DNA from 2 places in the Streptomyces sp. SID8374 genome. Region 2 is predicted to be linked to the other one. Evidence: riboswitches for the same ligand, from Rfam matches in the RefSeq annotation. Region 2 holds a riboswitch; the other holds the start of a gene.
What was found. A riboswitch is a leader RNA that binds a small molecule or an ion and turns the genes downstream of it on or off. The one in region 2 is predicted to bind cobalamin.
Positions count from the first base shown of each region.

Region 1: linked by a shared signal. The riboswitch ahead of GTY67_RS23955 (ribonucleoside-diphosphate reductase subunit alpha) and the one ahead of GTY67_RS11180 (ABC transporter substrate-binding protein) in region 2 are both predicted to bind cobalamin.

Region 1 covers NZ_WWGH01000002.1:62,665-70,249, forward strand. Annotated here, with positions in the region: gene GTY67_RS23945 (ATP-binding cassette domain-containing protein) at 1-953, opposite strand, end outside; gene GTY67_RS23950 (ribonucleotide-diphosphate reductase subunit beta) at 1,154-2,173, opposite strand; gene GTY67_RS23955 (ribonucleoside-diphosphate reductase subunit alpha) at 2,173-4,587, opposite strand; cobalamin riboswitch at 4,721-4,856, opposite strand; gene GTY67_RS23960 (YbdD/YjiX family protein) at 5,036-5,239, opposite strand; gene GTY67_RS23965 (carbon starvation CstA family protein) at 5,236-7,461, opposite strand.
Region 2 covers NZ_WWGH01000001.1:2,522,849-2,530,433, forward strand. Annotated here, with positions in the region: gene GTY67_RS11160 (cysteine synthase) at 1-130, opposite strand, end outside; gene GTY67_RS11165 (MoaD/ThiS family protein) at 130-408, opposite strand; gene GTY67_RS35470 (putative leader peptide) at 520-636, opposite strand; gene GTY67_RS11170 (ABC transporter ATP-binding protein) at 706-1,503, opposite strand; gene GTY67_RS11175 (iron ABC transporter permease) at 1,570-2,610, opposite strand; gene GTY67_RS11180 (ABC transporter substrate-binding protein) at 2,607-3,608, opposite strand; cobalamin riboswitch at 3,668-3,787, opposite strand; gene GTY67_RS11185 (M67 family metallopeptidase) at 3,862-4,284, opposite strand; gene GTY67_RS11190 (amino acid permease) at 4,682-6,127, opposite strand; gene GTY67_RS11195 (DUF2017 domain-containing protein) at 6,457-7,071, opposite strand; gene clpS (ATP-dependent Clp protease adapter ClpS) at 7,126-7,443, opposite strand; gene GTY67_RS11205 (nicotinate phosphoribosyltransferase) at 7,523-7,585, shown strand, end outside.

The DNA.
Region 1 (7,585 bases), on a different contig from region 2:
ATCCGGTGGATGACGCTCTCCAGCTCGGGTTCCACGATCGAGAGGTCGGTCACCCGGTGCCGCGACAGCACCGCAGCCACCAGTTCGGCGGGCGGGGTGCGGACGGGATCGAAGCGCAGCCACACCTTGCCGTCCTCCCGGCGGACGACCTCCGCGCCCTCGACGCTCTCCAGCCGGTCGGTCTGCACCACGAGTTCGCGGTGCGGGGCGTAGCGGGTCTTCAGCTCGTCCACCGCGCCGTCGTAGGCGACCCTGCCGTGGTCGATGAGGATGATCCGGTCGCACAGTTCCTCGACGTCGTCGAGGTCGTGGGTGGTGAGGACGACCGTGGTGCCCGATGCGCGGTTCAGCTCCGCGACGAAGGTGCGTATCCGCTCCTTGGCGATGACGTCGAGTCCGACGGTCGGCTCGTCCAGGTAGAGGATGTCCGGGTCGTAGAGCATCGCGGCGGCGAGGTCGCCGCGCATCCGCTGGCCCAGGGAGAGCTGGCGGACGGGGGTGTCGAGGAACGGGCCGAGGTCGAGTACCTCGCCGAACTGCCGCTGCCTCTCGCGGAACCTGGCCTCCGGCACGTCGTAGAGGCGGCCGATCAGCCAGAGCGAGTCGCGCAGGGGCAGGTCCCACCAGAGCTGGCTGCGCTGGCCGAAGACCACGCCTATCCGGCGGGCGTTGCGGGAGCGGTCCCGCCAGGGCGTGGCCCCGGCGACCGTGACCGTGCCGGAGGTGGGGACGAGGATGCCGGTGAGCATCTTGATGGTGGTGGACTTCCCCGCGCCGTTGGGGCCGAGGTAGCCGACCATCTCGCCCCGCCGGACCGTGAAGTTCACGCCGTCGACGGCACGTTTGACGGTCTTCTCACGGGTCAGGAGCGTGCGGATGCCCGCGAAGGCGCCCTCCTGCCGTTTCGGCCGGCTGAACTCCTTGACCAGATCTGCCACTTCTATGACGGGCATGTGCGCCTCTCCTGGAGCGGGCCGGGCCCGGTCGGGCGTGATCGATCTGAGAGTGTGCACGCCGAGGCTTGGTCCGGTCCAAGTGTTTTCCGTCCGGCCGGTCCCCGTGATGCCGTGACGGGACGCGGAAGGCCCCACCGTGCTCAGCAGCACGGTGGGGCCTTTTGCTGTCCGCAGTCCGGAGAGGGTCCGGAGCGGGCCTAGAAGTCGTCGTCGAACCCGACCGAGCCCTCGACCGCCACCTGGTAGGCGGACGGGCGGCGCTCGAAGAAGTTCGTCAGCTCCTGGACGCCCTGGAGCTCCATGAAGGAGAACGGGTTCTCCGAGCCGTACACCGTCGGGAAGCCCAGGCGGGCCAGGCGCTGGTCGGCGACGCACTCCAGGTACTGGCGCATCGACTCGGTGTTCATGCCCGGCAGGCCCTCGCCGCACAGGTCGCGGCCGAACTGGAGCTCCGCCTCGACCGCTTCCTTCAGCATGTCGGTGACCTGCTGCTGGAGCGCGTCGTCGAAGAGCTCCGGCTCCTCCTTGCGGACGGTGTCCACGACCTCGAACGCGAAGTTCATGTGCATCGTCTCGTCACGGAACACCCAGTTGGTGCCCGTGGCGAGGCCGTGCAGCAGGCCGCGCGAGCGGAACCAGTACACGTACGCGAAGGCGCCGTAGAAGAACAGCCCCTCGATGCACGCCGCGAAGCAGATCAGGTTCAGCAGGAAGCGGCGGCGGTCGGCCTTCGTCTCCAGCCGGTCGATCTTCTCGACCGAGTCCATCCACTTGAAGCAGAACTGGGCCTTCTCGCGGATCGAGGGGATCTCCTCGACCGCGTCGAACGCCGCCGCCCGGTCGTCCGGGTCGGGCAGATAGGTGTCCAGCAGCGTCAGATAGAACTGGACGTGCACGGCCTCCTCGAAGAGCTGCCGCGACAGGTACAGCCGCGCCTCGGGGGAGTTGATGTGCTTGTAGAGCGTCAGCACGAGGTTGTTGGAGACGATCGAGTCACCGGTCGCGAAGAACGCCACCAGCCGGCCGATCATGTGCTGCTCACCCGGCGACAGCTTCGCGAGGTCGGCGACGTCCGAGTGGAGGTCGACCTCCTCGACGGTCCAGGTGTTCTTGATCGCGTCCCGGTAGCGCTCGTAGAAGTCCGGGTAGCGCATGGGACGCAAGGTCAGCTCGAATCCCGGGTCGAGAAGGTTCTTCTCTTCGTTCGTGGTGCTCATTACTGGCAGGCCTCGCAGGACTCAGGGTTTTCCAGGGAGCAGGCGATGGCGTCCGCGTCGGGAGCCGTTGCCTGCTGTACGGGAATGGGGGCGGCGGCCGACGCCTGACCGGACGCGGCACGGGCGATCCGGGTCGCCGGGCGCGAACGCAGGTAGTACGTCGTCTTCAGCCCCTGCTTCCAGGCGTACGCGTACATCGAGGAGAGCTTGCCGATCGTCGGCGTCTCCAGGAACAGGTTGAGCGACTGGCTCTGGTCGAGGAACGGCGTACGGGCCGCCGCCATGTCGATCAGGCCGCGCTGCGGGATCTCCCACGCCGTGCGGTACAGCGCCCGCACGTCCTCGGGGATCCAGGCGAAGCCCTGCACGGAGCCGCTCGCCTCACGCAGCGCCTCACGGGTGCGGGCGTCCCACACGCCGAGCTTCTTCAGCTCGTCCACCAGGTAGGCGTTCACCTGGAGGAACTCACCGCTGAGCGTCTCGCGCTTGAACAGGTTGGAGACCTGCGGCTCGATGCACTCGTACACACCGGCGATCGAGGCGATCGTGGCGGTCGGCGCGATGGCGAGCAGCAGCGAGTTGCGCATACCGGTTTTCGCGACCCGGGCGCGCAGGGCGTCCCAGCGCTCCGGCCAGTTCAGCTCGGTGTCGTAGTGGTCGGGGTGCAGCACACCGCGCGCGGCACGCGTCTCGGACCACGCGGGCAGCGGGCCCGAACGCTCGGCGAGGTCGCAGGACGCCTCGTACGCGGCGAGCATGATGCGCTCGGAGATTTTCGTCGAGAGCGCGCGGGCCTGCGGCGAGTCGAAGGGCATCCGCAGCTGGAAGAAGACGTCCTGGAGGCCCATCGCGCCCAGGCCGACCGGCCGCCAGCGGGAGTTGGAGCGCCCGGCCTGCTCGGTCGGGTAGAAGTTGATGTCGACGACCCGGTCGAGGAAGGTGACCGCGGTGCGGACCGTGGCGTCCAGGCGCTCCCAGTCGATGGAGCCGTTCGCCACGAAGGCGCCCAGGTTGACCGAGCCCAGGTTGCAGACGGCCGTCTCGCCGTCGTCGGTGACCTCCAGGATCTCCGTGCACAGGTTCGAGGAGTGCACGACCCGGCCCGGCTCGGCGGTCTGGTTCGCGGTCCGGTTGGAGGCGTCCTTGAACGTCATCCAGCCCTGGCCGGTCTGCGCGAGGGTCCGCATCATCCGGCCGTACAGCTCACGCGCCGGGATCGTCTTGCGGGCCAGGCCCTTGGCCTCGGCCGCGCGGTAGGCCGCGTCGAACTCGTCGCCCCACAGGTCGACCAGCTCGGGCACCTCGGCGGGGGAGAACAGCGACCAGTCGGTGTCCGCGTCGACGCGGCGCATGAACTCGTCCGGGATCCAGTGCGCCAGGTTCAGGTTGTGCGTACGGCGCTGGTCCTCACCGGTGTTGTCGCGGAGCTCCAGGAACTCCTCGATGTCCGCGTGCCAGGTCTCCAGGTAGACAGCGGCCGCGCCCTTGCGGCGGCCGCCCTGGTTCACCGCCGCCACCGAGGCGTCCAGCGTCTTGAGGAACGGCACGATGCCGTTGGAGTGCCCGTTGGTGCCCCGGATCAGCGAACCCCGGGCGCGGATGCGGGAGTACGACAGACCGATGCCGCCCGCGTGCTTGGAGAGGCGCGCCACCTGGTGGTAGCGGTCGTAGATCGAGTCCAGCTCGTCCTTGGGGGAGTCCAGCAGGTAGCAGGAGGACATCTGCGGGTGCCGGGTGCCGGAGTTGAAGAGCGTGGGGGAGGAGGGGAGGTAGTCCAGCCGGCTCATCAGTTTGTAGAGCGCGGCGACCTCGTCCAGCGCGCGCACCGACTCGTCCTCGGCCAGGCCCGCGGCCACGCGCAGCATGAAGTGCTGCGGGGTCTCGATGACCTGACGGGTGAGCGGGTGGCGCAGCAGGTAACGGCTGTGCAGCGTACGGAGGCCGAAGTAGCCGAAGCGGTCGTCGGCACCGTCGGCCAGCGCCTGGTCGACGAGCTCGTCCAGCGCGGCCGCGTGCAGCGCCACGAACTCGGCGGTGCGGTCGGCGATCAGGCCCTCGCGGTGGCCCACCGCGACCGAGGCGGAGAAGTGCGTCGCGCCCTGGCCCGCGGCCTCGTCCGCGATCGTACGGGTCAGCAGCCGGGCGGCGAGCCGGGAGTACGCCGGGTCCTCGGAGATCAGCCCCGCCGCCGCCTCGGTGGCCAGCGAGCGCAGCTCGGCCTCGTCGGAGCGGGCGTTGCGCCCGCGCAGCGCGGAGGCGGCGACCCGTCCGGGGTCGGTGTCGGGCAGATCGACGGTGAGGTCGGTCAGGGTCCGCAGCAGGGCGGTCCCGGGTCCGTCGTTCGTGCCTTCGCCGGACGTGGTGGAGGCAGCGGATTCGGTGGCTGAAACCGGATCGGCGGGCGCGATGGTCACTGGGCTTTCCCTCGCTCGGCTGGGGGCCGGCGGCGAGCGGGGAGCCGGGCAGCACGGTGCCCTTCAGGGCAGCACTGCTCACGGCGTCCACCGGCCCATCCGCGAGGCCCGGACGTCTGGCGTCCGGTTCGGTCGATCCGGACGCGCTGTCGACAGGTCGTCGGACTTCGGGTGTGCAAAAGCACACTGATCACACCGTTGCGGGACAGTTCCGGATTCGCACCGGATTCCCCTGCGGCGACAGCGAGGTCGAGCATACATGTGGGGGGCGCTCGATGAGGAAGCCCCCACATGTTGTGTCGGCGTGAACAGATGTCGGTATGGCGGTCTGGCTTCTTCGCCCGGTTTTCTCCGGATCGGACAGCTGCGGACAGCCCCGTGCGAGGGCGCGAAAAGGGGCCGCCGCGCCCCTGGGAGGGGTGCGACGGCCCCGATCGGCCGGTGGTGGTCAGCAGCAGCGGAAGCCCTCGCGCGGGTCCGCCTCGCGGGCGTCCGTACGGCTGCGTTCGAAGGCGCGGCGGGTCATCACCGGCGTGTCCGGATCGTGGGCCCTCGCGTGCGCCACATAGCGGTCGTACGTCGACTCGCCGGTCAGCTCACGGACGTACCAGCGGATCCGTCCGGCCACCCGCCGTACGTCCGCGAGGGTCATGTCCGGCTCCCCGCTCCCGCCGCTTCCTTGCGGATGCCGCCCTCGGGGCCGACACCGGCGGCGGCCAGTTCGGCCTTCTCCTCCTTGGTGGCGATGAGCGAGGCCGGGGCGACGAACTTGGACTGGACGAACGGCGTCTCGTGGAGCTTGACGCTCTCCGGGTCGCGGATGGCGTTGAAGCAGACCCGCCCGGCGTCCACCAGCACCACGATGATGAGGAGTGCGAAGAGGGCGCACAGCACCCCGTCGACGGTGGAGTTGGTGACGACGGTCTGCATGTCGTCCATGTTCTTGGCCGGGGGCAGCACCTCGCCCGCGTCGATGCCCGCCTGGTACTTGTCGCGCTGGGCGAAGAAGCCGACCTTCACGTCCGGCGAGAAGATCTTCTGCCAGCTGGCGGTGAGGGTGACCGCCACGTCCCAGGCGAGCGGGACCGCGGTGACCCACGCCCACTTCAGGCGGCCGGACTTGACCAGCAGGGTGGTGCAGACGGCCAGCGCGACGGCGGCCAGCAGCTGGTTGGCGATGCCGAAGAGCGGGAAGAGCTGGTTGATGCCGCCCAGCGGGTCGTGCACACCGACCCAGAGGAAGTAGCCCCAGCCGCCGACCACGACGGCGCTGGCGAACCAGACGCCCGGCTTCCAGCTGACCTCGCGGAACGGCTTGTAGGCGTTGCCCAGCATGTCCTGGAGCATGAAGCGCCCGACGCGGGTGCCGGCGTCCACGGTGGTGAGGATGAAGAGTGCCTCGAACATGATGGCGAAGTGGTACCAGAACGCCTTCATCGCGGTCCCGCCGACCACCGCGGAGAAGATCTCCGACATGCCGAGCGCGAACGTGGGCGCGCCACCGGTCCGCGAGAGCAGGCTCGCCTCCTCGACGTCCTTGGCGGCCTGGGCCAGGGCGTCCGGCGTGATGGTGAAGCCGAAGTTGGCCACGGCCTGGGAGGCGGACTGGACGCTGTCGCCGATCACACCGACGGGCGCGTTGATGGCGAAGTAGAGACCGGGGTCGATGATGCAGGCCGCGATCATCGCCATGATCGCGACGAACGACTCGACCAGCATGGCGCCGTAGCCGATCACCCGGATCTGCGTCTCCTTCTGGACCATCTTCGGCGTGGTGCCGGAGGAGACCAGGGAGTGGAAGCCGGAGAGCGCGCCGCAGGCGATGGTGATGAAGACGAACGGGAACATCGAACCGGCGAAGACCGGTCCCGAGCCGCTGGAGGCGAAGTCGGTGACCGCGGGCATCTTCAGGGTCGGCAGCGCGACGACCACGCCCAGGGCCAGCAGCCCGATCGTGCCGACCTTCATGAAGGTGGAGAGGTAGTCGCGCGGGGCCAGCAGCAGCCACACGGGGAGCACGGAGGCGAGGAACCCGTACACGATCATCCAGATGACCAGCGTGCCCGGCTCCAGCGTGAAGAAGTCCGCCCACGACGACTCGGCGACCCAGCCGCCTGAGACGATCGCCAGGAGCAGCAGCGCGACGCCGATGAGGGAGACCTCACTGACCTTGCCGGGCCGCAGGATGCGCAGATAGACGCCCATGAAGAGGGCGATCGGGATCGTCATGCCGATGGAGAAGACGCCCCACGGCGAGTGGGCGAGCGCGTTCACGATGACCAGCGCGAGGACCGCGAGCAGGATGATCATGATGATGAAGACCGCGACCAGTGCGGCGATCCCGCCGACCGGGCCGATCTCGTCACGCGCCATCTGGCCGAGGGAACGGCCGTTGCGGCGGGTGGAGAAGAACAGCGTCACCATGTCCTGGACGGCACCGGCGAAGATGACGCCGACGACGAGCCAGATCGTGCCGGGCAGATAGCCCATCTGCGCGGCGAGCACGGGGCCGACCAGCGGGCCCGCGCCCGCGATGGCGGCGAAGTGGTGGCCGAAGAGGACCCGGCGGTCGGTGGGGTGGAAGTCGACACCGTTGTCCAGCAGTTCGGCCGGGGTCGCGCGGTTCTTGTCCGCCTTCAGGACCCGGTTGGCGATGAACCGGGAGTAGAAGCGGTACGCGATGGCGTACGAGCCCAGCGCCGCCGCCAGCATCCAGGCGGCCGAGACCTCTTCACCGCGCGAGAGCGCGAGGGTGGCCCAGCCGATCGCGCCGACCAGGCCGACCAGGCTCCAGACGACTATGGACTTCGGGGACAGCGCCCGCCGTCCCGGTACTTGTGGAACCGGTGGTGCTGGTGTGGGCGATTCCGGCATATCGATCCGTCCCCTCGCGTGATCACAGTCGTAACGTGCGCGAAATCTAGGTGGTAAGGCCGCTCTCCGGAACCCCTGTCCGCATACCGGTCGCGTATCGCCGATGTCTCCACCGAAGGTCCGC
Region 2 (7,585 bases):
CCTTGATGGAGCCGGTGGGGTTGCGGTCCTCCAGCTTGGCCCAGATGCGGACGTCCTCGGACGGGGACAGCCGCGGGAGGCGGACGAGGGGGGTGTTCCCCACGGCCGCCAGCGGGGAGTCGTACCGCATCAGCGCATGCCGCCGGCGACGGCCGGGAGGATGGTGACGTTGTCGCCGTCGCTGAGCTTGGTGGAGATGCCGTCGAGGAAGCGGACGTCCTCGTCGTTGAGGTAGACGTTCACGAAGCGGCGGAGCTGTTCGCCGTCGACGATGCGCTCACGGATGCCGGTGTGGCGGCTCTCCAGGTCGGCGAAGAGGTCGGCGAGGGTGTCCCCGTTGCCTTCGACGGCCTTCGCGCCGTCGGTGTAGGTGCGGAGGATGGTCGGGATGCGGACCTCGATGGCCATGGCGTGGGCTCCTGTCGAAAGCGGGGAGGTGGCGTGGGGCGCGCGTTTCTTCCCCCGCGCAGGGGGTGGTGCAGGTGGGTGGCGCGCGGGCCGTGGCTCAGGCCGGGCGGCTCACGGGCAGGCTGCGGGCGGGGGACAGATCGCGCTCTTGAGCCTGCACAGGTCGACGTGCAGCCGCGCGACGAGCAGCGTGCCCGGCGTCCTGTTGCTCACGTCATGGGGAACCATGCGGGCATCGTATCGATTCCCCGTCCGGAAACCCGAGTGTGATCCCACATCGTGGATGGTGAGCGACCACTATGCGGACGTGCGCCGCTCGGTGTGGTCCTGCGGGAGGTAGACCACCGTGGGGGCGCCCGTCTTCGGGTGGGTGCTGACCTCGGCGGCGACGCCGTACACCTCGCCCAGCAGCTCCGCCGTGAGGACCTTTTCCGGGGTGCCGGAGGCGACGACGCGGCCGTCCTTGAGGACGTACAGGCGGTCGCAGTAGTACGCGGCGAGGTTGAGGTCGTGCAGGGCCAGCAGGTTGGTGGTGCCCAGCTCGCGGACCAGGGAGAGGATCTCCAGCTGGTAGCGGATGTCCAGGTGGTTGGTCGGCTCGTCCAGGACGACGAGCGCGGGCTGCTGGACCAGGGCGCGGGCGACCAGGGCGCGTTGGCGTTCGCCGCCGGAGAGGGAGGCGAAGGTACGGGGGGCGAGTGCGGCGATCCCGACCCGGTCGAGGGCCTGGGTGACGAGGGCGGTGTCGGACGCGTTGTCCGCCTCCCAGAACCGCTTGTGCGGGGCGCGGCCCATCGCGACGACCTGGCCGACGGTCAGCTCGAACCCGGCGTGGCCGTCCTGCGGGACCGTGGCGATGCGCTGGGCGCGGGCCTTCACGGGGAGGGTGGCGAGGTCGTCGCCGTCCAGGAGGACCCGGCCGTGGGTGGGGCGCAGGGTGCCGTAGACGCAGCGCAGGAGCGTGGTCTTGCCGCTGCCGTTGGGGCCGACCAGGCCGACCGTCTCGCCGTCGGCGGCGGTGAGGTCGACCGCGTCGACCAGGTGGCGGCCTTCGCCGATCCCGTACGAGAGTGCCTCGGTGCGCAGGGTGGTCACGGGCGGGCTCCCCCGGGAGTGCGTACGGTCGTCATGCGGGTGCTCCCTCGGCTGTGCGTACGGTCGTCACGCGGGCGCCCCCTCCGGCCTGCGGCGCAGCATCCACAGGAAGAACGGGCCGCCCGTCAGCGCCGTGAGCACGCCCACCGGGATGTCCTGCGGGGCCGCGAGCGTCCGGGCGGCCAGGTCGGCGAGGACCAGGAACACGGCCCCGCCGAGCGCGACGACCGGGAGCAGCGCGCGGTGCGAGGCGCCGACCGCCATCCGGGCCATGTGCGGGACCATCAGGCCGACGAAGCCGATCGCCCCGCTGTACGCGACGAGCGCCCCGGTCATCAGGGAGGCGAGGACGAAGACGGCGGCCCGGAAGCGGGCGGTGTCCAGGCCGAGCACGGTCGCGCCCTCCTCCCCCACCAGGAGCAGGTCGAGGGGCCGGGCCAGCGTGAGGAGTACGGCCGTACCGGCGATCAGGGTGACCGTCGGGAGCGCGAGCATGTCCCAGCGGGCCGCGCCGAGGCCGCCGAGGGTCCAGTAGAGGACTTCCTGGAGGTGGTCGGCGCGGGCGGAGGTGACCAGGATCAGGCTGGTGAGGGCGGAGAGGATGTAGGAGACGGCGACCCCGGCGAGGACGAGCCGGTTGGTGGTGAGGCCTCCCCCGCCGCGCGCCAGGGTGTAGACGAGGAGCAGCGAGAGCAGCGCTCCGGCGAAGGCGGCGGCGGGGATGGTGACGGTGGTGGCGAGGGTCGCGCCGATGCCGAGGACGATGACCAGGACCGCGCCGGTGGAGGCCCCGGAGGAGACGCCGAGGAGGAACGGGTCGGCGAGCTGGTTGCGTACAAGGGCCTGGAGGACCGTGCCGATGACGGCCAGTCCGGCGCCGACGACGATGCCGAGGATGACCCGGGGCAGCCGGACGTCCAGGACGATCGTGCGGAACGGGCTCGCCTCCGCCCGCCCGGTCAGGATGTCGATGACCTGGCCGGGCGGGATGCGGACGGAGCCGAGGGCGAGGGCGGCGACCACGGCGGCTGCGAGGAGTGCGGCGAGGACGCCGACGACCAGGGTGTAGCGGAGCAGCCGCCGCGGTGCGGGGGTGCGGCAGGTCACGGGGTGGTGGCCGCCGGGTGGAGCTGGGCCGCGAGCTTCTCGACGGCGGCGGGGACGCGGACGCCGAGGACCGCGTCGGAGAGCGGCATGACCGCGAAGCGCTTGTTCTTGATGGCGGGGACGTCGGCGAGGGCCGGGTCGGTGAGGAGGCGCTTCTTCTTCTGTTCGACGGTGGTGGAGCCGTAGTCGTAGATCACGATGGCTTCGGGCTTGCGGGCGACCACGTTCTCCCAGGAGGCGTCGCCGAAGGACTTGTCGAGGTCGGCGAAGATGTTGGTGCCGCCGGCGCGCTTGATCAGCTCGTTGCCGATGCCCTTGCCGCCCGCGGTGAACGCGATCTTGTCGCCGCTGTCGTAGACGAAGACGGGGAGGGGCTTGAGGTCCTTGAGCTTCTCGGCGGTCGCCGCGTTGTCGGCCTTCGCCTGCTTGATCCAGGCCTCGGCGCGGTCGGTGACGCCGAAGGTGCGGCCGACCTCGCGGATCTCCTCGTAAAGGGTCTCCATCGGGGTGTCGGCCTTGGCGCAGCTCTCGGTGTTGAGCCGGGTCTCGATGCCGGACTTCTTCAGCGCCTCGCGCCCGCGCCCGTCGCCTGCCGCGAACGCGCTGGCGTAACCGCCGTAGACGAAGTCCGGGTCGGTGGCGAGGACCTGCTCGTAGGAGGGGTACTCCTTGGCGATGACGGGGACGGAGGCGTAGTCCTTCGCGTACTTCGGCAGGACCTTGTCGTCGAGATAGGCGGTGCCGACGAGGGACTTGGCCAGGCCCAGTTCGAGCATGATCTCGGTGACGTGCTGGTTCATGGTGACCACGCGCTTGGGCGGGGCCTTGTACGTGGTGGTGACACCGCAGTTGGTGACGGTGTACGGGAAGCCGTCGCTCTTCGCCGAGGCCTCGGGCCTGCCCTGGGCGCCGGTGGAGGTCTCCGGGGTGGAGCAGGCGGTGAGGGCGAGCGGGAGCAGCACGGCGGCGGCTATGAGCGCGGGGGTGCGCCGGGACATGGCGGGGCCTCTCCGGGGGATTTCCGCGTCCCCTGGTCGATGCGTGAAAGGCGGCGGGCCAGTTCCTGGCTTCCGGGCCCGCCCTCCGGTACGGGGTCGTCCACGGGGAGTCGTCCGTACGGGAGGGCGGCCCGGTCACAGTGGCGGGACCGTGCCGGATTCGCACCGGCTTCCTGGTTCCTGCTGCCTTGTGTTCGGGTCTGGGGTGCAGTGTGCCAGACCCGTGCGGCGGCTCCGCGATCCGCCCGGGTGCTCAGTACGCCTCGACGACCTGCACGTCTTCCTCGGTGATCTCGCCGTCCACGATGCGGTACGAGCGGAACTGGAAGGGGCCCGCGCCGTCGGTGTCGGCGGTGGAGACGAGGACGTAGTGGGCGCCGGGCTCATTCGCGTACGTCACGTCGGTGCGGGAGGGGTAGGCCTCGGTCGCCGTGTGCGAGTGGTAGATGATCACGGGCTCCTCGTCGCGGTCGTCCATCTCGCGGTAGAGCTTGAGGAGGTCGCCGGAGTCGAACTCGTAGAACGTGGGCGAGCGGGCGGCGTTGAGCATCGGGATGAAGCGCTCGGGGCGCCCCGTTCCGACCGGGCCCGCCACCACGCCGCACGCCTCGTCGGGGTGGTCGGCGCGGGAGTGGGCGACGATCTGGTCGTGGAGCGCCTGGGTGATGGTCAGCATGGCGCCAGGATAAGACCGACCGGCAGTCGGGGGGTGGGAGAAGGAGCGGGGCTGGGTGCGTGCAGCTGCAAGGCGGAGGATCGAGTCAACGCGGAGCGTTGGTGATTGACGACAACGCCGGAGGGGCCCCTCCCTGCCCGAGCGAAGCCGAGAGCTTGGGGGAGCGCGTGCCCAGCCCCGCGACGCCGCCCCCGATTGCCGGTCGGTCTGAGCATGCGGGCCCTCGCGTACCGGTGGGTGGTACGGGAGGGCCCGCATGGTGGACGCCGGGGCCGTGGGGGGAAGGGGAGTGGCCGGGGCGCCCGGGAGGAGGGCCGGTCCAGGGCCCGGAGTGATCGGGCCCGCCCTCGGGGTCGGTACTCGGCGCAAGCAGGTGGGGTGCTCGGCGGAGCCTGGGTCAGCGCTTGGCGAAGGCGGTGTTCTCCGGGTCGCGCGACTTGAGCACCAGGTAGGAGACGCCGAGGACGAGCGCCCAGAGCGGGGCGCAGTACAGCGAGATCCTGGCCTCCTTGTCGATCGCCATCATCACGATGACCATGCCGATGAAGGCGAGCGCGAACCAGCTGGTGTACGGGGCGCCCGGGGCCTTGAACGAGGACTGCGGGAGCACCCCCTGGTCGGCGAGGCGGCGGTAGCGGATCTGGCTGAACAGGATCATGATCCAGGCCCACATGCCGGAGATGGTCGCGAAGGAGACGACGTAGTTGAACGCCTCGCCCGGCCACTGGTAGTTGATCCAGACGCCGACGAGCATCAGGGCGGCGGAGAAGGTGGTGCCGGTGAGCGGCAGGCCGTTCTTCGTCAGCTTGGTGAAGGCGCGCGGGCCCTGTCCGTTCATGGCCAGGTCGCGGAGCATGCGGCCGGTGGAGTACATGCCGGAGTTGCAGGAGGAGAGCGCCGCGGTCAGGACGACGAAGTTGACGATGGCGGCGCCGATGCCGAGCCCCATCTCCTCGAAGGCCTTCACGAACGGCGAGACGCCCGGCTTGAAGGTGGACCACGGCACGACCGACAGGATCATGATCAGGGCACCGACGTAGAAGACGGCGATGCGCCACGGCACGGTGTTGATGGCCTTGGGCAGCACGGTCTTGGGGTCCTTGGACTCCCCGGCGGTGACGCCGACGAGTTCCACGGCGAGGAAGGCGAACATGACGATCTGGAGCGTCATCAGCATGCCGCCGATGCCGTTCGGGAAGAACCCGCCGTCGTTCCAGAGATTGGAGACGGTCGCGGTGTCACCGGCGTCGGAGAAGCCGAGCGTCAGCACGCCGGCGCAGATGAGGATCATGCCGACGATCGCGGTGACCTTGACCATCGAGAACCAGAACTCCAGCTCACCGAAGAGCTTCACGGAGATCAGATTGGCGCCGTACAGGATGACGGTGAAGACGAGTGCGGACAGCCACTGCGGAATGTCCCACCAGTACGTCATATAGGTGGCGGCGGCGGTGACTTCGGTGATTCCGGTGACGACCCAGAACAGCCAGTACGTCCAGCCGGTCACGAATCCGAAGAAGGGCCCGATGAATTCGCGGGCGTACTCCGAGAAGGAGCCGGAGACCGGGCGGTACATGAGCAGTTCGCCCAGGGCCCGCATGATGAAGAAGATGACCAGGCCCGCGAGGACGTAGGCCAGGATGAGGCTGGGTCCGGCCCGGTCGATCGCTTTGCCCGCGCCCAGGAAGAGCCCGGTCCCGATGGCTCCGCCGATGGCGATCATCTGGATCTGACGGGCTCCCAGACCTCGCTGGTACCCCTCGCCACCGGTCTCGGCCTCCCCGGATTCCGCTCCGGGCCTTCCGTGGTCGGCCTGTCCCTCGTCGACCTGTGCCGATGTCATGTGTGGTGCGCCTTTCTCCACGCCGATCCGCGCCGTCAAGGCTGCGGATCAGGTCCTGATCCCCCCGGATATGGATTGGAGTGCCACCGGCGTTCGGCCGACTTGTGGCGACCCCGGGAACAGGGGTGGCGTCCCCGGGCGATCGTGAAGATTTATCACGGCCGTCACAGGACACCACGGGACATTCTGTGGCGCATCCCACAGGCAAAAGGGGACAAGAAACTCCATCCGGAGCGAATGCCGCCTATGACTTGGGGGGATCGTTACCCGGATCTGAGCGTCCGTTGAGCGAAGGGGGCGCGCCCGGAGGGCGGCACCTTTTCCGCCGATTACGGCATCAGTGTTTCGACGAGCGTTTCCTGAAGTGCGCCGAGCCAGAGATAGGCCATCACCATCGGCTTGCGCGGGTCGCTGTCGGGGAGCCGGTAGAGCGACCCGTCCTCGCCCTCGTCCTCGTCGGAGACCTCCAGCCGGGTGCCGATGGTGAGCCGCAGGTCGTTGAGCGAGCCGAGCCAGGAGCGGCACTCGTCGGCGGTGAGGGTGAGTACGGCTCCGCCGCCGTCGGCGGGCGAGAGCGCGTCCAGCGTCCGGACGACGGCGAGGGCGTCCTCGCGCTTGCGGGAGCGCAGGTCGGTCTCGGTGAAGCGGCGGAACTCGGCGGACAGCTCCCGCAGCTCCTCCTCCGACTTGCCGTCGCTCTCGGTGAGCTCGTCGGGTCCCCCGTACGCGTCGGGGAAGAGCCGGGCCAGGGCCGGGTCGGACGGCGGCTTGCTGGGGCCCTCGGCGAAGAGTGCGGCGAGCGGGTCCTCGCCGTCGGCGGGGGTGTCGCCCGGGCCGATCAGTTCGAGCAGCTGCACGGCGAGGGAGCGCAGGATCGAGATCTCGACCTCGTCGAGTGCGACGGCCGCGCCGCCGCCCGGGGTGGCCTCGAAATGGCCGGCCATGGATTCTCCGATGGTGGGTCGAACGGGGCAGGGGTGCGTACGGCGGCGGTGCCGCTAGTTGCGGTCCTGGGTGAGGGTGGCCCACAGCCCGTAACCGTGCATGGCCTGGACGTCGCGCTCCATCTCCTCGCGGCTCCCGCTGGAGACGACGGCGCGGCCCTTCTGGTGCACGTCCAGCATGAGCTTGTGCGCCTTGTCCTTGGAGTAGCCGAAGTAGGCCTGGAAGACATAGGTCACATAGCTCATGAGGTTGACCGGGTCGTTGTGGACGAGCGTCACCCACGGGACGTCCGGCTCGGGGACCGCGAAGGTCTCCTCGGCCGAATCAGGACGTTCGATCTCTACAGGGGTAGCAACGCTCACCTGTCCCATGCTGCCACTCGGGCGGTCCCCGCGCACAAACGGACCCCACATCTCGTCACTTTGACGAATAGGGGGTAGCATCCCAGCCATGAACTCAGCGGACCTCGGGCGACGGGTCGGCGTTCCGTCGACCGCGCTCTTCACCGACCAG